One region of the Streptomyces sp. WMMC1477 genome, then DNA from elsewhere that is predicted to be linked to it. Evidence: riboswitches for the same ligand, from Rfam matches in the RefSeq annotation. Region 1 holds a riboswitch; each other region holds the start of a gene.
What was found. Region 1 has a riboswitch for cyclic di-AMP ahead of O7609_RS09945 (LysM peptidoglycan-binding domain-containing protein). Riboswitches for the same ligand answer to the same signal wherever they lie in the genome.
Positions count from the first base shown of each region.

Region 2: another riboswitch for cyclic di-AMP. It lies ahead of O7609_RS08020 (LysM peptidoglycan-binding domain-containing protein); the one in region 1 lies ahead of O7609_RS09945 (LysM peptidoglycan-binding domain-containing protein).
Region 3: another riboswitch for cyclic di-AMP. It lies ahead of O7609_RS21030 (M23 family metallopeptidase); the one in region 1 lies ahead of O7609_RS09945 (LysM peptidoglycan-binding domain-containing protein).
Region 4: another riboswitch for cyclic di-AMP. It lies ahead of O7609_RS13470 (M23 family metallopeptidase); the one in region 1 lies ahead of O7609_RS09945 (LysM peptidoglycan-binding domain-containing protein).

Region 1 covers NZ_JAPZBD010000003.1:2,171,281-2,176,746, reverse strand. The annotation lists gene O7609_RS09955 (BACON domain-containing protein) at 1-1,008, shown strand, start outside; gene O7609_RS09950 (CYTH and CHAD domain-containing protein) at 1,044-2,561, opposite strand; gene O7609_RS09945 (LysM peptidoglycan-binding domain-containing protein) at 2,668-3,402, opposite strand; cyclic di-AMP (ydaO/yuaA leader) riboswitch at 3,407-3,618, opposite strand; gene O7609_RS09940 (hypothetical protein) at 4,252-5,004, opposite strand; gene O7609_RS09935 (Ppx/GppA phosphatase family protein) at 5,143-5,466, shown strand, end outside.
Region 2 covers NZ_JAPZBD010000003.1:1,753,259-1,758,724, reverse strand. The annotation lists gene O7609_RS08035 (DUF6479 family protein) at 1-264, shown strand, start outside; gene O7609_RS08030 (cytochrome P450 family protein) at 490-1,734, shown strand; gene O7609_RS08025 (transglycosylase family protein) at 1,849-2,910, shown strand; cyclic di-AMP (ydaO/yuaA leader) riboswitch at 3,175-3,330, shown strand; gene O7609_RS08020 (LysM peptidoglycan-binding domain-containing protein) at 3,337-4,026, shown strand; gene eno (phosphopyruvate hydratase) at 4,405-5,466, shown strand, end outside.
Region 3 covers NZ_JAPZBD010000003.1:4,717,295-4,722,760, forward strand. The annotation lists gene O7609_RS21020 (M16 family metallopeptidase) at 1-115, shown strand, start outside; gene O7609_RS21025 (M16 family metallopeptidase) at 112-1,503, shown strand; cyclic di-AMP (ydaO/yuaA leader) riboswitch at 1,750-1,888, shown strand; gene O7609_RS21030 (M23 family metallopeptidase) at 1,899-2,633, shown strand; gene O7609_RS21035 (GntR family transcriptional regulator) at 2,792-3,487, shown strand; gene O7609_RS21040 (HPr family phosphocarrier protein) at 3,649-3,930, opposite strand; gene O7609_RS21045 (bifunctional acetate--CoA ligase family protein/GNAT family N-acetyltransferase) at 4,076-5,466, shown strand, end outside.
Region 4 covers NZ_JAPZBD010000003.1:2,915,651-2,921,116, reverse strand. The annotation lists gene O7609_RS13485 (hypothetical protein) at 1-449, shown strand, start outside; gene O7609_RS13480 (DM13 domain-containing protein) at 516-1,097, shown strand; gene O7609_RS13475 (dihydrofolate reductase family protein) at 1,155-1,730, opposite strand; gene O7609_RS13470 (M23 family metallopeptidase) at 1,893-2,942, opposite strand; cyclic di-AMP (ydaO/yuaA leader) riboswitch at 2,954-3,085, opposite strand; gene O7609_RS13465 (PP2C family protein-serine/threonine phosphatase) at 3,341-4,603, opposite strand; gene O7609_RS13460 (ATP-binding cassette domain-containing protein) at 4,730-5,466, shown strand, end outside.

The DNA.
Region 1 (5,466 bases):
GCCCTGTGCCGGGAGCTCGTCCGGCACGTCGACGAGTGCCCCGGCTGCCGCCGCAGCGCCGAACGGCTCGCCGCCAATGGGCCCTGGCCCGGCACCGCGCCCACCGGTACCGGCAGCCTGCCGCTGCTGGTGGCCCCGCGTCCCGCCGTCCACGCCGCCCTGCTGCTCGCCCAGCGGGCCCGCCTGCTGCACGCGCCCCGCTTCGACCGCCGCGGTTTCCCGCTCGCCGACCGCGACCGCACCGCACGCCGCGAGAAGCTGCGCAGCCGGGCCGTCACGACCACCGTCGTCGCGACCGTCATCGCCGCGCCCGTGCTCGCCGTGTGGGCTGCCTACCGCGGCGCCCCGCTGACCGGCGAGGCCCGCGAGGAGGCCACCGTGACGGCGGTGGAGGCCGAGGACGAGGACGGCGCCCGCGGCTACCCGCCGGACGGGGAGCACTCCCACGGCGACCTCGGTCCGGGCGGCCGCTCCGGCGACGGGCGTCCCGCGGTCACCGTGACGTCCGACGAGCGGGGCGAGCACCCCGGAGAGGACGCCGCCGACCACCCCGTTGACCCGGGCGGCACGCCCGCCGAGCCGTCCCCCTCCCCGGGGCCGGACGGCGGTGCGACGACGGCCCCGGCGCCCTCCCGCCTCACCGTGGAGGCCGGCACCGCGGACGGGGCCACGGTGATCACGCTGCGGAACCCGGGCGGCTCCCCGGTCTCCTGGTCCGCCTCCACCGACGCCGCCTGGCTGCGGCTCAGCCACACCTCCGGAACCCTGCGACCGGGTGAGTCGGCCACCGTCAGGGTGACCGTCGACCGGGACGCCGAGCCCGCCGGCACCTGGTCGGCCCGCATCCACATCGCCCCGGCCGACGCCGTCGTCACCGTCGAGGGGGAGGGCGCGGCACCTGACCCCGGGCCCTCCGAGCCCCCGCAGGACCCCGGGCCGAGCGACCCCCCGCCCTCCGGCGACCCGAGCGGCGAGCCCTCGACGGAACCCTCCTCGACCCCGGGCTGAGCCGGGGCCGAGCCCGGCCGGGGCGCTGGGGCGGCTCAGCCCGGCAGCCGCCCGTGCACCGAGCGCCACAGCCGTGGCAGCTCCCGCTCGTACCCCTCGGCGAGGGCCGCCTCCCGCGCGTGGAGGAGGCCGTAGGTGAACGAGGGCTCCCCGGCCGTGTGCGCCCGCAGGGCCAGCTCGCGCAGTGCCCGCCGGGCCACGACGCTGTCCTGGTGCTCGCCGAGCAGCTTCTGCACGGACGTCAGGGACCGGGCGGCGCGCTTGGCCCGCCTGCCCAGCGCGGGACGGGCCGCCTCGGCCGCGTAGCGGGCCCGCTTGGCGGCCTTGCGGGCCTCGTGCAGCGCGCGGTCGCGCTCGTCGCCCGGCGGGAGCTCCAGGGCCCGGCCGACGCGGGCGTCCAGCCGCTCGACGTCCCGCCGCAGGACGCGGGCGAGGACCTCGGGTGCGGGGCGCTCGGCGGCCGGCCGCAAGGGCGGGTCGGCCAGCAGCTCGTCGAGCTCGCGCAGCAGGACGAGGTGGTGCGGGTCGTCGAGGACCTCGATCGCCCGGGTCCGTGAGCCGCCCCGCCGTGCCCGGTCCTCCGCCCGCAGGCGGTCGGCGACCGGACCGAGCCGCAGCGCGGGCGGCAGTTCGGCCAGCCGCCCGGAGAGCCGCTCCGCCAGCACCTCGCGGTCACGGTCCTGGGCGAGCCCGGCGGCGAGCCGGCGCAGCTCCTCGCCCAGCGGGTCGGTGACGGCGCGGTCGAGGACGGGGGAGGCCGAGCGGAAGCAGCTCCGCAGCCGCCGGGTGGCCACCCGCATCCGGTGCACCGAGTCGGGCACGTCGCGGCGCACCGCCGGGTCCAGCGCGACCAGGGCCTCGACCTGCTCCCGGACGTAGTCGAGCACGCACGCCCCGGCCGTCCCCGGCGCTGGCGCCGCAGGCTCGGGGGCGCTCCCGGAGGGCGCTTCTTCCGGGGCCGTCTCCGCGAGGGCCCGCTCCAGCTTGGAGGCCGCCCGGGCCCGCCGCAGCCCGGCGGCCAGCAGCCGCTTCTCGATCCGGTCCAGCAGCTTCGGCCGCCCGTCCGCCGCAAGCTCCGCCTCGACCTCGGTCCACCGCGCCGGGCGCCCGGCGGCCCCGGAGGGGCGTCGGGCCCGGACGTGGTCCACCGACACCTCGGCGAGCGGCGTGCCCTCGGCGTCGCGCAGGCCGCGGGCCCGGCGCTCGGAGACCAGCTCCATCACCGGCACGAGCGGCGCTTCCCGCACCCGGGAGTGCACGAGCGCGATCAGCTCCCGCGGCACCTCCGGGGCCAGCGGCGCCCGGATCTCCTCGCGGACGTCGGGCCCGACCGGGAACTTGAGGTGCCAGCCGTCGTCCGACCCGCCCGTCCGGCGGCGCAGGGTGATCCCGGCGGCTGCCAGCCGTCCGTCGGCGGTGTCGTAGTACACGGCGTCGAGCCGCTGCCGCCCCGCGTCGACGACGGAGCCGACCCCGCGCACCCGCATGTCGGGGGGCTCGATGTCGTCGGCGGCCTCGTACTTGCGTTCCGTCTCGCGCACGGCGTCCACCATGTCTGGACGCTACGCCCGGTGCCGCGGCCGGGCAACGGGACCGGAAACGGCCGCTGCCGGCCACCGCGGGGGCGGTGGCCGGCAGCGTGCGTGCGCGTCGGTCGGCTCAGTACGGGCCGTTGACGTTGTCGATCGAACCGTAGCGGTCGGCCGCGTAGTTGCAGGCGGCGACGATGTTCGCGACCGGGTCGTACTGGTCGTGCGGGGTGCCCGCGACGTGGTAGGCGTCGAAGGTCGGCTTGATGACCTGGAGCAGCCCGATGGACGGGGTGCCGCGCTGGGCGTTGATGTCCCAGTTGTTGATGGCGTTCGGGTTGCCGCTGGACTCCCGGATGATGTTGCGGTGGATGCCCTCGTAGGTGCCCGGGATGCCGTGCTCGGCCATGATGTCCAGGGCCTCGCGGATCCAGCCGTCCAGGTTGTTCGTGTAGCTCTTGGCGGCGACGGTGCGCTCGGCGGAACGGTCGGCCCGGTCCTCGGTGCCGCGCGCCTCGGCCTGCGGGATGGTCAGCTCCTGGCCGGGGAGGATCAGGTTCGGGTCGGTGCCGACCGTCTCCTCGTTCTCCTCGTACAGGGCCTCCCAGCCGCCCTCGACCTCGTGGTCGGTGGCGATGCCGTGCAGGGTGTCGCCGGACACGACGGTGTGGCTCTCGGCCTCGGCCTTGGCCTGCGGCGCGGCGGCGGGCTTCTGCACGACGGAGGTGGGGGCGGCCTGCGCGGTGCCGGCGGCGACCAGCGGCATGGCGAAGCCCGCGGTGCCGATCGTCAGGGCGAGGGAAAGCCGGGAAACGCTGCGGGTGTTGAGGGCGGTGCGGGCGCGGCGGTGGCGGCCACGAGACATAGGGGTGTCCTCTCCTACGCCTGCGAGGTGAGCTGTCGGATTCGGGCGAGAGTTGCCCGGCCATTTCCCTCGAAAGGCCCTCGGGGCCCGCTGGTGCCGTATGTGGCACGGCGCTTCGAGAGGCGTGGCTTCACCCCAAGCCGGTCACGGAAACCCGTGTCCGGCGGCTTACCTGGTTCCCCCGCTCCTGCCGCGGTGACGTGGTGCTTTACCCCATGGCCCGGGCGGCAGGATTCGGCGTCCGGGTCGGGACTCCCCCCAGGTGGGTCGGGAGCGGACACACATAAACACAGGGATTTCGCCGGGGACAAGCAGCAGGGATACCGACATTTGGCGCCCAACCGACGATCATGAGGAATTCTGCAACAGAACGCGTCTGTGCCTTTTCCGTGTGTGAGAGGGAAGGTGAGGGGCGATGTGTAAGAGGGCCTTTTTTCCGGGGAGTTGTCGAAGGCCGTATGGCGGTCGCCACGTGGTTGCGCCCAGCGGTCGACTTTCCGTGTGACGCTCACCACGCCTATTCACATAGTCTGGCAAATCCGACATTTGAATTCAGGCATCCGCCTCTGGAGTCGATGGCTTTAATTCGGACATCAAGGCTTTTTCGGGGTGAATGGCTCGCAGGGATGGGGAGCGGGAGGCGGCGGGGTCTCGGCGGTTCGCCGAGACCCCGCCGGTCCCCGGCGGCTCCGCGTGACGCTCCCCGGGGGCATGGCGCCTGGCGTCGCCTCTCGTGCCGCTCGGTGCTCCGCCCGTGCCGGGTTCCCGTGGCCGGGCTCCCGCGGTGCCGAACCGCCGGGCCGGCGGCCCGGCGGTCGGCGGCCCGGCCTGACCGGCCGCTCGGGCCGGTCAGGGGCGGGGCGGGTCCGCGGGATGGGGGGCGAGGGGGAGCTGGGCGGCGAGCCGGGTCTCGCACAGTTCCACCAGCCGGTCGTAGGCGTCCTTGCCCATCAGCTCGGTCAGCTCGGCCCGGTAGGAGACGTAGACGGGGTCCGCGCCCTGGTGGGCCGCCGGTGCCCCGGTGCACCACCAGTGCAGGTCGTGGCCGCCCGCGCCCCAGCCGCGCCGGTCGTACTCGCCGATCGAGACCTGGAGTCTCTGCTCGCCGTCCGGCAGCTCCACCCACTGGAAGTCGCGGCGGATCGGGAGCTGCCAGCAGACGTCCGGCTTGGTCTCCAGCGGCTCCCGCCCCTCGCGCAGCGCGAGCAGGTGCAGGGCGCAGCCTCCGCCGCCGGGGAACTCGGGGCGGTTGTTGAAGATGCAGGCCCCGCCGTAGCGCCGGGTCTTGCGCTCGCCGTCCTCGTCGACCTCGGTCCAGCCCGAGCGGATGCCCTCGTCGTGGAACTGCCACACCTCCGGCGTCAGCCGCTCGACGTGCTCGGTGACGCGGCGCTCGTCGTCCTCGTCGGAGAAGTGCGCGCCGAGCGTGCAGCAGCCGTCGCTGGCCCGCCCCGCCCGGATGCCCTGGCAGCCGTTGCCGAAGATGCAGCCCCAGCGGGAGGTGAGCCAGGTCAGGTCGCAGCGGAAGACCTGATCCTCGTCGGCCGGGTCGGGGAACTCCACCCAGGCCCGCGTGTGGTCGAGGTCGACCTCCTCGCCCATGGCCCGACGCTGCTCGCCGCCGATGTTCCCGCCGGCCTTCCGGCTTTTGCCCGACTTCTTCGCGTTCGTCTTGCTCACGACTCCAGCGTACGGGCACGGGGCGCGACCACCGGGGCCGGCGCGTTAGCGTTCTTCCTCATGAGACTCGGTGTCCTCGATGTGGGTTCGAATACCGTTCACCTCCTGGTGGTGGACGCGCACGGGGGTGCCCGTCCGCTGCCCGCCTACTCGCACAAGGCGGAGCTGAAGCTCGCCGAACTGCTCGACGAGGACGGGGCCATCACCCCGCAGGGCGTGGAACGGCTGGTCGCCACCGTCAAGGAGGCGCTGGAGGTCGCCGAGGACATGGGGGTGGAGGACCTCCTGCCGTTCGCGACCTCCGCCGTGCGGGAGGCCTCGAACGACGGTGACGTGCTGGGGCGGGTCGCGCAGGAGACCGGAGTCCGGCTGCGCGTCCTCTCC
Region 2 (5,466 bases), 420 kb from region 1:
GTGGGCGTCCACAAGATCCGCCGGAGCGTCGGCCGCTCCCAGCCTCCGCTCCAGCACCCGGGGCACCGGGACACCACCGGGCACGGTGCCGAGGTGACGGGGAGCACCGGGCACGAGCGGGAGCTGCGGGAGCCGGACGAGATGCCGCACGACGGCAGGCGCCGGTACCCGAACGAGATCGGGAACTGGGGCACGCACCGGGGAAAGACGGACGGGCGGCGCCGCTGGGATTTCGGCAGTCGCGGCGGCGACGTCCCGAAGTGACGCGCCCGCGCGTACCCGTGCCCGTCACGCACCGTGCGCACCCGCCCCGGCCGCGTACGGCCGGGTGGCCCGACGTCCGGCGGGACGGCGAACCCGGAGCCCCGGCTTCCTCGGGCTCGGCATGGGGAACGCCGTCCGGCCCGCACGGCGGCCCGTGGAGGGGGTGGGCGGAGGCCGGGGCGCGCGGGTTAGTTTCGCGTGGTGAACGTGAACGACCGCCCCCCGATGCCCGACCTCTTCACCCGGGAGTTCGCCGCCGACCCGTATCCGGCGTACGCCTGGCTGCGGGAGCACGCGCCCGTGCACCGCGCGGAACTGCCCAGCGGGGTCTCGGCGTGGCTGGTCACCCGGTACGAGGACGCCCGCCAGGCCCTCGCCGACCAGCGGCTCAGCAAGAACCCGGGCGCGCACAGCGAGCGGGCGCACGGCAAGGGGAAGGTCGGCATCCCCGGCGAGCGCAGCGCCAACCTGATGACGCACCTCCTGAACATCGACCCGCCGGACCACACCCGGCTGCGCCGTCTCGTCTCGCGCGCCTTCACCCCGCGGCGCGTGGCCGCGTTCGCGCCGCGCGTGCAGGAGTTGACGGACGGCCTCATCGACGGCTTCGCGGCCCGCGGCAGCGCCGACCTCATCCACGAGTTCGCCTTCCCGCTGCCGATCTACGCCATCTGCGACCTGCTCGGCGTCCCGGCCGAGGACCAGGACGACTTCCGGGACTGGGCGGGCATGATGCTCCGCCACGGCGGGGGGCCGCGCGGCGGCGTGGGGCGCGCGGTGAAGAAGATGCGCGGCTACCTGGCCGAGCTGATCCACCGCAAGCGCGACGACCTCGGGGACGACCTGATCTCCGGGCTCATCCGCGCCAGCGACCACGGTGAGCACCTCACCGAGAACGAGGCCGCCGCGATGGCCTTCATCCTCCTGTTCGCCGGGTTCGAGACGACGGTCAACCTCATCGGCAACGGCACGTACGCGCTCCTGCGCCACCCGGAGCAGCGCCGTCGGCTCCAGGACGCCCTGGCCGCGGGGGACACGGCGCTGCTGGAGACCGGCGTCGAGGAACTGCTGCGCTACGACGGCCCGGTGGAGCTGGCCACCTGGCGGTTCGCGACCGAGCCGCTGACGCTGGGCGGGCAGCGCGTCGAGACGGGCGACCCCGTGCTGGTGGTGCTCGCGGCGGCCGACCGGGACCCGGCGAAGTTCCCGCACCCGGACATGCTCGACCTCGCCCGCCGCGACAACCAGCACCTGGGGTACGGGCACGGCATCCACTACTGCCTGGGCGCGCCGCTGGCCCGGCTGGAGGGGCAGACGGCACTCGCCACACTGTTGCGCCGGCTCCCCGACCTGCGATGTGCCGCCGAACCGGAGGAACTGCGGTGGCGCGGCGGCCTCATCATGCGCGGTCTGCGCAGCCTGCCCGTCGAGTTCACGCCTGACGGGGGGTCAGTCGGCGACAGTCCGTGACCGTCGCGTGATCCTTGCGACACTGGGTTGTGATGGACGGGTGTTCGACGTTAGGTTTCCGCCGTCAGCGGACCCCGTCGCGGGACCGCTCGTCGTCTCAGGAGAGGTCACCGCATGCGTTCCGGGAGCGGGCGGCATCGTCGCCCTCGTCAGGCCCCTGCCGTCGTCGTCGCCGCGGGGGTGACCGGCGCGGGGATGGCCCTGCCGCTCTTCGCGGCCTCCGGCGCCCAGGCCGCCGACGGGGCCGTGTGGGACCGCGTCGCCGAGTGCGAGAGCGGCGGCGCGTGGAGCGCGAACGAGGGCAGCGGCTACTACGGCGGCTTCCAGCTCACCCAACGCACCTGGGAGCAGTACGGCGGCACCGTGCACGCCGACCGCCCGGACCTCGCCAGCCGCGGGCAGCAGATCGCCGTCGCCGAGGCGGTCCTCGCGGCGGAGGGCCCGGACGCCTGGCCCTCGTGCGCCGTGACGAGCGGCCTCACGGCCGCGGTCAACGGCGTGACCGAGACGCCCGCGCCCCAGCCGCCCCCGGCCCCCGGCGGGCCGGACGGCACGGGTGACGCCGAGCACCCGGCCGAGGGCGCGCCGGAGCCGGGCACCCCGGGGGCGACCGGGACGCCGGCGGCTCCCGACGCGGACGCGACCCCGGGTGAGCAGAAGCCGGGCTCCGGCGAGCGGTCCGACGCCGGGTCCGGCGCGCCCTCCGCCGCGGCGACCGGGCGCCCGGGGCAGACGCCGGGTCAGACGCCGCCCGAGAGGCCGAGTGAGACGCCGACCGGAGTGCCGGGCGACTCGGGCGACTCCTCCGCTCCGGACGTGGACTCCTCCACCCCGGGCGACCCGTCCGCCCCCGACGTGGACTCCTCCGCTCCGGACGTCGACTCCGACGGCGGCACGGAGGGCACCGGGCGTCATCGGGGCGACCGTGACCCGAGGGAGTCCGGCCGGGAGGCGGCGGACCGCTCCGAGCGCGGCTCCGGGCGGCATGCGGCTCCGGCGGGGCCGGCCGTCGAGTACCTCGTCGCCGCGGGGGACTCGCTGTCCGGGATCGCCGCGGAGCAGGGTCTGGACGGCGGCTGGCCCGCGTTGTACGCGGCGAACGAGTCTGTCGTCGGCGCCGACCCGGACCTGATTCTGCCCGGGCAGGAGCTTCGACTTCCGCTCGTTCAGGAGTAGTTGACGGCCCGGGAAGGAGCGGACCTCACCCGTCCGGATGCAATGTGACGATCGTCACATTCCTTTGTCGGCGTGTCCGGGTTGCGGGCCCCGGGCAAGCGTGCCGGGACCTGCGGAATCGATATGACGAGGCGTCAAGTCATCCCCTCGTGTCGGTTTCAGGGGTGTTTGATCGGATTATTGTGGTAGGTCTACGTTCGCATCGCCCACTCCCGTGGGGTCGTCGACCGTCACGCCGAATCCTGCCGACGGTCGGCGGGAACATCGTCGCGTCCGCGAACCGCAGGCAGGAGCGGGGGAACCAGGCGAGTGCCGCCCAGGCGGCTCGGGGTGAAGTCCGGCGCGGGAACGCCGCGCCGGACCGGGCGACTCACGCGTCCGAACCCGACAGCTCACCTCGCAGGCGTCCGGTGAGGAAGACCGTCCATGCTGTTCACCGACAAGGACTCCGCCAAGAGTCGTAACCGTCAGCCCGTCGTCGTCCGCCTCGCCGCCTCGCTCGCCGGATTCGCCGGCGCCGCTGTCGGCGGCCCGGTGGTGATGGCGAGCAGCGCGCAAGCCGCCTCCGTCGACACCTGGGAGAAGGTCGCCCAGTGCGAGTCGAGCGGGAACTGGCGCATCAACACGGGGAACGGGTACTACGGCGGACTCCAGTTCGCCCAGTCGAGCTGGGAGGCGGCCGGCGGACTCCGGTACGCGCCGCGGGCCGATCTGGCCACCAAGGAGCAGCAGATCGCCGTCGCCGAGCGGCTCCTGGAGATGCAGGGCCCGGGAGCCTGGGCCTGCGCCGAGGAGGGCGGCCTCACGGCCGACGCCCCGCCCGCCGACGTCGCCCCGCAGGCGCCGGGTGGGGCTGCCGCCCAGCGGCAGCCGCGCCCCCGGCCGCCGCAGCCGCAGCAGGGTCAGTCGCCGCAGTCCCAGCAGGCCGCCCCCGCGCAGCAGGATGCCAAGGGGCAGTCGGGGAAGGGCGGCACGTACGTCGTGCGCCCCGGTGACACGCTGGCCGCCATCGCCCACCGCCACGGCATGACCTGGCAGGAGCTCTACGCCCGCAACAAGGCCGTCGTCGGGGCCGACCCCGACCTGATCTTCCCCGGTCAGCGCTTGGAGGTGTGACCGGGGCGGGTCACCCTCGGGGGCTGCCCTCCGAGGGTGACCCTGGCGGTCGGGCCCGGCACGCGTCCCCTGTGCCGGGCCCGCCGCGCGCCCCGTGCCGGCCGGTGTGTACCCGGTGTGCACTCCGCGACGGCCCGCCGCGGCCCTCGCGCCGGGGCCGGCCGGGTCCCCCGCCGCGGGCCCGCCGAGCCGTCGGCGTATCCGTCCGCACAGCGAGACGACGGCATTATCTTCAGTCAATGAACAAAACCTGGTTCGCCTCTGAGCTGGGAATTCACCGCGGCGCCTCGCCCCGGACGCGGCCCGCAGGCCCACCGCGGGCCACCGGACCGCTAGGCTCCTGCCTCAGGAAGACCGACCCACACGAAGGAGAACCTCGTGCCGTCCATCGACGTCGTCGTAGCCCGCGAGATCCTCGACTCGCGAGGCAACCCCACGGTCGAGGTAGAGGTCGGCCTCGACGACAGCAGCACCGGCCGCGCGGCCGTGCCGTCCGGCGCCTCGACCGGCGCCTTCGAGGCCCTTGAGCTGCGCGACGGCGACAAGGGCCGCTACGGCGGCAAGGGCGTCGAAAAGGCGGTCCTCGCCGTCATCGAGCAGATCGGCCCCGAGCTGGTGGGCTACGACGCCACCGAGCAGCGCCTCATCGACCAGGCCATGCTCGACCTGGACGCCACCGCCGACAAGTCCTCGCTGGGCGCCAACGCCATCCTCGGCGTCTCCCTCGCCGTCGCGCACGCCGCCTCCGAGGCCTCCGACCTGCCGCTCTTCCGGTACCTCGGCGGGCCCAACGCGCACCTGCTGCCCGTGCCGATGATGAACATCCTCAACGGCGGCTCCCACGCCGACTCCAACGTGGACATCCAGGAGTTCATGATCGCGCCCATCGGCGCCGAGTCCTTCTCCGAGGCGCTGCGCTGGGGCACCGAGGTCTACCACGCGCTCAAGGCCGTCCTGAAGGAGCGCGGCCTGTCCACCGGCCTCGGCGACGAGGGCGGCTTCGCGCCCGACCTCGGCTCCAACCGCGAGGCCCTGGACCTCATCCTGGAGGCCGTCAAGGCCGCCGGCTACACGCCCGGCCGCGACATCGCGCTCGCCCTGGACGTCGCCGCCTCCGAGTTCTACAAGGACGGCGCCTACCAGTTCGAGGGCCAGTCCCGCAGCGCCGCCGACATGACCGCCTACTACGCCGAGCTCGCCGAGGCGTACCCGCTGGTCTCCATTGAGGACCCGCTGTTCGAGGACGACTGGGAGGGCTGGCAGACCATCACCGCCCAGATCGGTGAGAAGGTCCAGCTCGTCGGTGACGACCTGTTCGTCACCAACCCCGAGCGCCTGCAGCGCGGCATCGACGACAAGGCCGGCAACGCCCTGCTGGTCAAGGTCAACCAGATCGGCTCGCTGACCGAGACCCTGGACGCCGTCGAGCTGGCCCAGCGC
Region 3 (5,466 bases), 2.5 Mb from region 1:
GGTCTACGAACCGACGTCGGGCCCGCAGCCGGAGGAGGCGGAGGAGGCCACCGAGGTCATCGCCGACGACGTGGCCGACGTGCACCACAACGCGCAGGAAGGGGCCGAGCAGTGAGCGACGCCACCCCCACCATGGAGTTCCACCCGCAGCCGCGCGGCGGCGAGGCCAAGCCCTGGGCCTTCCCGGCGCCCGAGCGTGCCACGCTGTCCAACGGGCTGACCGTGCTGCACTGCCACCGGCCCGGCCAGCAGGTCGTGGCGGTGGACGTGAACCTCGTCGCTCCGCTGGACGCCGAGCCCGAGGGGCTGGACGGCGTCGCGACGATCATGGCGCGTGCCCTGAGCGAGGGGACGGACAAGTACACGGCGGAGGAGTTCGCCGCCGAGCTGGAGCGCTGTGGCGCCACGCTCGACGCCTTCGCCGACCACCCCGGCATCCGGGTGTCCCTGGAGGTGCCCGCCTCCCGGCTGCCCAAGGCGCTGGGGCTGCTGGCCGACGCGCTGCGGGCCCCCGCCTTCCCGGACGGCGAGGTGGCCCGGCTCGTCGCCAACCGCCTGGACGAGATCCCGCACGAGCTGGCGAACCCGGCCCGTCGCGCCGCGATCGCCATGGCCGGGGAGCTGTTCCCGGCCGACGCGCGGATGTCCCGCCCGCGGCAGGGCACGGAGGAGACCGTCCGGCACATCGACGCCGCCGCCGTGCGCGCCTTCTACGAGGCACACGTGCGCCCGGCCGCCGCCACGGCCGTCGTCGTCGGCGACTTCACCGGGGTCGACCTCGCGGGGTCGCTGGCCGAGACGCTCGGCGCCTGGACGGGCTCCACCGCCGCGCCCGCCCCGATGGTGCCGGTGACCTCGGACGACACCGGCCGGGTGGTCATCGTCGACCGGCCGGGGGCCGTGCAGACGCAGCTGCTCATCGGCCGCACCGGGGCCGACCGGCACGACGCCGTCTGGCCCGCGCAGGTGCTGGGCGTGTACTGCCTGGGCGGTACGCTCACCTCGCGGCTGGACCGCGTGCTGCGCGAGGAGAAGGGCTACACCTACGGGGTCCGCGCCTACAGCCAGGTGCTCCGTTCCACGCCCGACGGCCGCGGCGCGGCCATGCTCGCGATCAGCGGTTCCGTGGCCACCGACGTGACCGGCCCCGCGCTGGCCGATCTGTGGACCGTGCTGCGGACGGTGGCGGCCGAGGGGCTGACGGACGAGGAGCGCGACACCGCCGTGCAGAACCTGGTCGGCGTGGCTCCGCTGCGGTACGAGACGGCGGCCGCCGTCGCCGGGACCCTGGCGGACCAGGTGGAGCAGTTCCTCCCGGACGACTTCCAGGCGCGGCTGTACGAGCGGCTGGCCGAGACGGGCACGGTGGAGGCCACCGCCGCGGCCGTGGCCGCGTTCCCGGTCGACCGCCTGGTCACCGTCCTGGTCGGGGACGCGGAGCAGATCGAGGCCCCGGTGCGTGAGCTGGGGATCGGGGAGGTCACCGTCGTGCGCGGCGAATAGCCCCGCGCGGAGCGGGTCCGGCCGGTCGGCACGGTCCCGTGGACGCCTCCCGCAGCCCCGGAGGGCCCGGCCCTCCGGGGCTGCGGGCTGTCCGGAGCCCCTTTCACGTGGCCCGGATCACCCCGATGACCTGGGCAATGTGGCATGTACGACAAAGTGCCGGATTTTCTTGGCCCGCCCGGGATGTCCGGTTTAACGTCGTCCCCGTTGCCCGTCAGAAGCGACCGCGGCCTGCGGCCGACGTGCAGCGCATCATCGCCGAGTCCCCGACGAGGGGGAGCCGGGGACCCACATGTCCTTGGGGTGAATCGGGCCTGTGTGCCCGTAGGAGACCTTCCTGCTCCGAACCCGTCAGCTAACCCGGTAGGCGAGAAGGAAGGAAAGGACCCACACTCTTGGCGTTCAACCGTGCCTCCGGCAAGCTGAACCGTTCCACCCGTTCCATCCGTCTCGGTACCGCCGCCGCGGCCGTCGCCGTCGGTGTGGCCGGCGTCGTCGCCGGGCCCGCCGCCGCGGCCGAGCACAAGAACACCTTCAGCGAGGCGCTCGCCATCGCTCCCTCGCTCGCCGGCCACGTGGCCGACCAGGCCGCCGCGCAGAAGAGCGCCGCGGCGGAGAAGGCCGAGGCCGAGAAGAAGGCCGCCGCGAAGAAGGCGGCGGAGAAGAAGGCCGCGGCCGAGCGCGAGGACGCCGAGCGCGCCAACCGCTCCAAGCCCCGCCCGAGCGTCGTGGCCCCCGTCACGGGCGGCGACGTGACGACGCCCTACAAGAGCGGCGGCCAGATGTGGTCGTCCGGCAAGCACAGCGGCATCGACTTCGCCGCCCGTACCGGCACCCCCGTCAAGTCGGTCGCCGCGGGTACGGTCGTCACCGCCGGCTGGGGCGGCGCCTACGGCAACAACATCGTCGTCAAGCACAACGACGGCACCTACACCCAGTACGGCCACCTGTCGGCCATCGGGGTCTCGGTCGGCCAGCAGGTCGGTGTCGGCCAGGAGATAGGCAAGGTCGGCTCGACCGGCAACTCCACCGGCCCACACCTGCACTTCGAGGCCCGTACCGCCCCGGGCTACGGTTCCGACATGGACCCGGTCGACTACCTGCGCGGCAAGGGTGTGCCGCTGTCCTGACGCGGCTCCTTCCCCACACTCCCGGACCCCCGGCCTCACGGCCGGGGGTCCGGCGTTTTTCCGTCGCATCTCAGCCGGGCATCGGAATTCTCGGAAGAGTGGAATACAGTTCGGTTCAGCGACGCTCATAACGTGGGGATAACGGCGGAGGTTGGGGTATGCGCATTTCCGCGCACATGGTGTGCACAGCGGTTCGCGACGACATCGTCAGCGGTGCGCTGCCGCCGGGTTCCCGGCTCACCGAGGAGCTGCTCGCCCGCCGCTACGGCGTTTCCCGGGTGCCGGTGCGCGAGGCCTTGCGCACGCTGGAATCGGAGGGCTTCGTCACCACCCGGCGGCACGCGGGGGCCTGTGTCGCCCAGCCGACCGAGCAGGAGGCGGCCGATCTGCTGGACATGCGGGCCCTGCTGGAACCGCTCGGCGCCGCACGGGCGGCGCACCGGCGGACCGGAGCGCACCTGAAGGTCCTGCGCGGCCTGGTGCGTCTCGGACGCCAGCGCACCGAGCGCGGGCAGCTCTCCGACCTGCGCGCTCTGGGGGACTGGTTCCACGAGACGCTGGCGCAGGCCAGCGGCAGCCCCGCGTTGGAGACGCTCCTGGTGCAGCTCCGCCGCAAGATCACCTGGATGTACGCCGTCGAGCAGGAGAACGCCCCCGGCGCGGTGGAGCGGGCCTCGGCCGTCTGGCGCGAGCACGGCGCGATCGTGGACGCTCTCGCCCGCCGGGACGCCGAGCGGGCCCGCGCGCTCGCCGCGGCGCACGTCGAGCGGGCCGGGGCGATACGCCGGGCCCAGCGCCCGGTGATGGTGAGGACAACGAAACCTGCCGTCAACACGGCGCGCGGCCCCGTTTAACAATTCCCGTATACAAAGGAATCGGGAATTGCTTCCCGTGGTGTGTGCTGCCGGAATTCCGGAGTCGCCCGCAGGGGTGTCCACTTTTCGGTGGTGCGACTCCGGCGCCAAAATGGGGCGGGCGGTTCCACGGCGTGCGGACAGGTTTTCCGCCTGCCCGTTCAGACCGTCTCGGGCAGCTCCTCCAGCCCCTCGGAGACGAGCTTCGCCAGCCGCTCCAGCACGGCGTCGGCGTCCTCGGCCGCGGAGGCGAGCACGACCTCCTCGCCGCCCTCGGCACCCAGACCGAGCACGGAGAGCAGGGAGGCGGCGTTCACCGGTGAGCTCTCGGCCTTGGCGATGGTGACGGGGACGCCGGCGGCCGTCGCCGCCCGGACGAAGATGGCGGCGGGTCGGGCGTGCAGGCCCTCAGCCCAGCCGATGGTGACGCGGCGCTCAGCCATGGTGTTGCCTTCCGGTCGTTGCCTGTCAGGACCACTTCTCACCCGCGGGATGCGTGTACCCCGCGGGTGAACATCGTGCACGGTGTGTTACGCATGCCGCACGCACCTCCCCGAACGGGGGTGGCCGCGCCGTAGGGTGGGGCGCATGCAGACGCCCACGGAGCGCGCGTACCCCACGCACTGGGAAGCCGATGTGGTGCTGCGCGACGGCGGCACGGCCCGCGTTCGCCCGATCACCGAGGAAGACGCCGAACGGCTGGTCAGCTTCTACGAGCAGGTCTCGGACCAGTCGAAGTACTACCGCTTCTTCGCCCCTTACCCCCGGCTGTCGGCGCGGGACGTCCGCCGCTTCACCCAGCACGACTACGTGGACCGGGTGGGCCTCGCGGCCATCGTGGGCGGTGAGTTCATCGCCACCGTGCGCTACGACCGCATCGACGAGTCGGGCCTGCCGGCTCCCGCCCCCGCCGACCGCGCCGAGGTCGCCTTCCTGGTGCAGGACGCCCATCAGGGCCGGGGCGTCGCCTCCGCTCTCCTGGAGCACATCGCCGCCTGCGCGCGGGAACGCGGCGTGCGGCGCTTCACCGCCGAGGTCCTGCCGGCCAACACCAAGATGGCCAAGGTCTTCACCGACGCCGGCTACTCGCAGCAGCGCACCTTCGAGGACGGCTCCGTCCGCCTCACCCTCGACCTGGAGCCCACCGAACGGTCGCTGGCCGTCATGCGCGCCCGGGAGCACCGGGCCGAGGCGCGTTCCGTGCAGCGGCTGCTGGCCCCCTCCTCCGTGGCCGTCATCGGGGTGCGCCGACGGGCCGGGGGCGCCGGGCGCGCCGTGCTGGACTCCCTGCGCAGCGCCGGGTTCCCCGGTGCGGTGTACGCCGTCAACGAGCGGTTGCCCGGGACCGCCGACGGCTCCGGGCGCCCGGCCGCGCTCGACGGGCTGCCCGCCGTCCCGGCCCACCGCTCCGTGCGGGACGTCCCCGGGCCGGTGGACCTGGCGGTCGTCGCCGTGCCCGCCGCCGAGGTGGACGCCGTCGTCACCGCCTGCGGCGAGCACGGGGTCCAGGGCATGGTGGTCCTCTCCGCCGACTTCACCCGGGCCGAGCAGCGCGAACTCGTCCGCAAGGCCCGCTCCTACGGCATGCGCATCATCGGGCCGAACGCCCTCGGGCTGATCAACACCGCGCCCGACGTCCTGCTCAACGCCACGCTCGCGGGGCGCACTCCGGAACGCGGCCGGATCGGGCTGTTCACCCAGTCCGGCGCCATCGGTATCGCCCTGCTCGAGGGACTGCACCGGCGCTGCACCGGGCTGTCGTCCTTCGTCTCGGCCGGCAACCGCGCCGACGTCTCCGGCAACGACGTCCTCCAGTACTGGGAGGACGACCCGGACACCGACGTCGTCCTCATGTACCTGGAGTCCTTCGGCAACCCCCGCAAGTTCACCCGGCTGGTGCGCCGCGTGGCCCCGCACAAGCCCGTCGTCGTCGTCCGCGGCGCGCGGCACAGCGGCAGCGCGCCCCCGGCCGGGCACGC
Region 4 (5,466 bases), 740 kb from region 1:
CGGTGGGGCACTCGGGCCATGTCAGCGTCGCCGGGTACGTGGCGTACACGCCGTACGCGGCTCCGGGGCGGTGGACGGAGCTGGTGCTGCTGTGGCTGGACGGCGAGCAGCTCCGGGTCGTCGACGCCTCGGAGCGGGCCAACTACCGGCGGAGGCGGTTGGCCGGGGAGCGGTTCCCGGTGGACGGCGGGCCCGGGGACGCCGACGTCTACGTGTCCGAGCGGGGCCTGCTGGCGGGGCGCGGGGGCGGGGTGCGGCCGGCCGGCGGGCAGCGCGAGGTGATGGGTGAGCTGCTGCGGGGGTCGGCGCGGCTGCGGGCGGTGCTGGGGACGTCGCCGGACGAGTGGGTGCGGCGGGTGGCCGCCGACCACCGGCTGTGTGGTGAGGCCTCACGGGTGCTGGCGGACGAGGGGCTCACGCTGCCCAACCCGCTGGCGCGCTCAGGGTGAGGGAACTCGGCGGGGCGCGGCGGCGTTGTCGGGGCACTGGATGGTGTGTGTGCCGGGAGGTTGACGATGGGGCGGTTGACGAGACCGATCGTCGCGGGAGCACTGGCCTTGGGGCTGGTCGCGGCGGGCGTGGTGCTGTATCTGTTCCAGCCATGGAAGCTGTGGACGGACGAGACGGTGAACGAGGCGCTGCCCTCGGCGAGTCCGCAGCCGGAGGCGTCCGCGGACGGGAGCCCGGACGCGGACGGGAGCCCGGAGGCGGAGGGGGAGCCCGAGCGGGAGGCTCCGGCCGGGCCGTTGACGTTGGCGCAGGGGGATTTCGTCACTCACGAGCACGCCACGAGCGGGACGGTGCGGATCGTGGAGCTGGCCGACGGCGAGCGGATCCTGCGGATCGAGGGGCTGGACACGAGTAACGGTCCGGACCTGAAGGTGTGGCTCTCGGACGCCGAGGTGCTGCCGGGCAAGGACGGCTGGAAGGTCTTCGACGACGGCGAGTACCTGAACCTGGGCAAGCTGAAGGGGAACAAGGGGAACCAGAACTACACGCTCCCCGGGGACGCCGAGCTGGACCTCTACAGCAGCGTGAGCATCTGGTGTGACCGGTTCGACGTCTCGTTCGGGGCGGCGGAGCTGGCCCGGGTGTGACGGGCGGCGCGCCGGTTCGGCGGGCGCGGACACCCCGTCCACCGAACCGGCGTGCGGTCAGGCGCGGTCGAGGGTGAGGACGACGCAGCCGCCTCCGAAGGTGCGGCTGTCGGTCAGGGTGAACTGCGTGGGCTGGAAGGCCGTGTCGAAGGCGGGGAGACCGGCCCCGGCCACGACGGGGTACTTCTTGATGATGAGCCGGTCGATCTCGGGGAGCAGGGGTCCGGCGAGCTTGCCGCCGCCGGCGAGGTAGACGTCCAGGGGCCCGTCCTCGGCCTTGAGCTGGCGCACCAGGGTGCGCGGGTCCTCGTCGGTGACGGTGACGGCCGGGTCGGGGGACACGGTGAGGCTGCGGCTCAGGACGTAGGTGCGCAGGTGGGCGTAGGGGTTGGTCATGCCCACACGCAGGGCGGGGCCGTAGGTGGCGCGGCCCATCACGATGGTGTCGAAGACGCGGTTCGGTTCGTCGGCGCCACCGAGCTGGCGACGGATGTGCGTGGGCAGGACCTCGGGGTACGCGGTGTTCATGTGCGCGACGTGGTCGTCGGTGACGGGGTAGAAGTCCACCTCGTCGTCGGGGCCGGCGATGTAGCCGTCGAGTGACATGCCGATGTAGTAGACGAGCTTGCGCACGGTCCTCCTTGGACGTCTCCGACGCGCAGGCGGGCGTGATCGTGTGGCGCGGCCCTGGCCCGGGGCGCCCCGGGCCGGCGGGAGGGGGACGACGCACCGGCGGCCCCGGCGTCGGGGGGATGGACGTCGGGGCCGCCGGGGGCTTGTGGGGCGCGGGCGGACTCAGATGCCGAGGCCCTTGGCGCGCAGCCAGGCGAGCGGGTCGACGGTGTCGGTGCCGCCCGGCCGGACCTCCAGGTGGAGGTGGGGGCCGGTGGAGTTGCCGGTGGAGCCGACGCGGCCGATGGTGTCGCCGGTGGTGACGGTGCCGCTGGTGCGGGTCATCGAGGAGAGGTGGCAGTACCAGATCTCGGTGCCGTCCTCCAGCTCCAGGACAATGCGGTAACCGTAGGCTCCGGCCCAGCCGGCCTCCTTGATGGTGCCGGAGTGCACGGCCTTGACCGGGGTGCCGGTGGGCGCGGCGAAGTCCTGACCGGTGTGGTCGCTGGACCACATGTTGCCGGACTCGCCGTAGCCGGAGGTGAGTTGGAAGTTGGCCAGCGGGAGGGTGTAGCTGGCGGCGAGCTTGCGCAGCCGCTCCTCCTCCGCCTTGCGCCGGCGCTCCTCCTCGGCCTTGCGCTTGCGCTCGGCTTCCGCCGCGGCCTCGGCGGCGGCTTCGGCCTCGGCCTTCTTCTCGGCCTCCCCGGCCGCCGACGTGGCGGCCTCGGCGGCGGCCTGGCGGCGGGAGTCGGCGTCGGCCGCGGCGCGCTGCTGGTCTGCCTGGGCGAGGATGCGGTTGCGCAGGGCCTCGCCGGCGTCGGTGGTGCCGTCGGCGAGCTCGGAGTCGGTGAGACCGGCCTGGGTGAGGGGGGCGGCGAGCGGGGCCGCCTCGTCGTCCGCACCGCCGATGGATATGCCGTCGGCGAGTCCGTCCAGGCCCGGCAGGTCCATGTCGGGCATGCTCAGCGGGACGCTGGCCTTGGGGCTGGCGGTGGCCATGCCGCCGGCGCCGATGGCCGCGACCATGCCGACGCCCAGGACCGCGCTGCTGCGGGCCATGCCGGAGCGCTGCTTGGCGACGCGGTGGCGGCCGCGGACGGGGCGGACGGTGTCCGCGGTCGGGTTCCACTCGGCGAACGTCGCGCCGTCCTCGACGGACGGGCCGTACACCGGGTAGGAGTCCGACTCCTCGCCCGCGTACGCGGTTTCGGCGGCCTGCCTGCTCGACGCCACGGAGGCGTTCTCCTTTCCTTCCTTCTCGCCTACCGGGTTAGCTGACGGGTTCGGAGCAGGAAGGTCTCCTACGGGCATGGGCGCCCGATTCACCCCATGAAGTGGTTCCCCGGTTCCCTGGGTGCATCTGGTGGTGCGGTGGTGGTGCGGTGGTGCGGTGGTGCTGCCAGTCGATGCACTGTCAGGATTCGGCCAAGGCGCACGGTGCCGCCTCTTGTGGCGGCGGTGACGACCGCGCTGCGTTATCGAACGTTAATAGACCCGCGGCTCATATTCCAAGCCTTCTCGGTAACAAGAGACGGCTCTCGCCTGGACGTTCACCCCACGACCGGACGGAACCGGGCATATTCACCACGTCCGGGGTTGCCCTCCATCCGGGGATCGTGGCCAAGTCGTCATCAGAGACGGTCCGACCGGTCACGGTGGGTCACGGCGAGGAGGGCCAGGTCGTCGGCCGGCGGACCGCCGGTGTACTCGGCGACGTCGGCGACGATCTCGTCGAGCAGCGCCTCCGGCCCGTACCGCGCCCACTCCTCCTTGATCCGCCGGGACGGCTCGTAGAAGACGCCGTCCCGGCCCCGGGCCTCGGTCAGGCCGTCGGTGTTCATCAGCAGGGTGGCACCGACCGGGAACGCCACCTCGCCCACCGGCGGCTTCTCGGCGTCCTCGCCCGGGAGCGCGGCGAGCCCGAGGGGGAGCGCGTACCCGGCGGGCTCCAGGCTCTCCAGCCGCCCGCCGGGGAGCAGGAGCCACGGCGGGGGGTGGCCGCAGTTGACGACGCGCAGCCGCCCGGCCGGGGTGATCTCGGCCAGGACGGCCGTGGTGAAGCCCTCGAAGGAGTCCACGGTGTCGGTGCGGCGCCTGCCCTCCCGGCGCAGGGCCCGGTCCAGCCGGAGGGCGACCACCGCCAGGTCCGCCTCCTCCTCCGCCGCTTCCCGGAAGGCGCCGAGCACGATGACGACGGCGCCCACGGCTTCCAGCCCCTTGCCCCGGACGTCGCCGACGAGCAGCCGCACGCCGTGCGGGGTGTCCTGCACGGCGTAGAGGTCGCCGCCGATGCTGGCCTCCCGCTGGGCGGCCTGGTAGCGGGCGGCGATCTCCAGGTGGTTCAGCCAGTGCTCCGGTGGCGGCAGCAGGGCGAGCTGGGCGGCCTCGGCGACGTCCCGGGCTGTGGCCAGCCGCTGGGCGCCGAGGCGCACCACTCGGTTGAGCACCAGGGCGAGCAGGGAGACGGTGGTGACGGTCGCGGCCTTCAGGGCACCTTCGAACAGGGTCACCCCGTTCATGACGTGCATGAGCCAGATCAGGGTGACGACGGCGACGAACCCGGTGGCGGCGGTGGCGCGGGGGGAGTAGAGCGGGGCGGCCACGAGCGGGGCGGCGGCGAAGACGGACGAGAAGACGATGTCCGGCGGCGTGAGGCTCTGGGCGATGACGCCGATGACGATGAGGAGCGGTGGGAGCAGGAGCGCGGCCCGCCGGAGGAAGGCGTTCGGGCGCGGCCCGATCAGCTCGCGCAGCGGATCGGGGGGCAGATGAGCACCGGCCGTCGGCCCCCGCTGGCCCTCGGTCGCGTCCGCCTCTCGGCGACGCCTGCCGGTGAGGTCGTCGTGACCGCCGGGATCTGCTCCGAGCGCGCGCTGCCGGTCGTCTGGCGGCATCCGGAGGCCCCTCAACGATTCGTCATCCTTTCGTCAAATCTAAGGAGAAACCCGGTTTCCGGCATCTCGGGCGGAATGTCAGTGCCGTGGGTCACAGTTGTCGAAAGGGATGGAGGGACCTTTGCCATGACCTACGCGATCCAGGCAGAAGGCCTGGCCAAACGTTTCAAGGAGACCCAGGCCCTCGCCGGGGTGGATCTCGCCGCCCGTACGGGCACGGTCCTGGGGTTGCTCGGGCCCAACGGCGCCGGGAAGACGACGGCGGTGCGGATCTTCGCGACGCTGATCCGGCCGGACGCCGGGCGGGCCCTCGTCGCCGGCCACGACGTCGTGCGGGAGCCCGGCCACGTTCGGGCGGCCGTCGGCCTGACGGGCCAGTACGCGGCGGTGGACGAGAACCTGACGGGAACGGAGAACCTGCTGCTGATCGGCCGGCTGCTGGGCATCCGCCGGAAGGAGGCGCGGGCCCGCGCCGCCGAGCTGCTGGAGCACTTCCAGCTCGCGGAGGCGGCGGGGCGGGCCGTCAAGACGTTCTCCGGCGGCATGCGCCGCCGGCTGGACCTGGCGGCGAGCCTGGTCGGCCGCCCCAGCATCCTCTTTCTCGACGAACCGACGACGGGCCTCGACCCCCGCAGCCGGGGCGAGGTGTGGGACATGCTGCGCGGCCTGGTCGCCGAGGGGATGACGGCCCTGCTGACGACGCAGTACCTGGAGGAGGCCGACAAGCTGGCCGACGAGATCGTGGTCATCGACAAGGGGCACGTCATCGCCGAGGGCACGCCGGACGGGCTGAAGTCGGAGGTCGGCGGGCAGGTGCTGCAGCTGCGTCCCGTCCACGCCGAGGACCTCCCGGCCGTGCACGC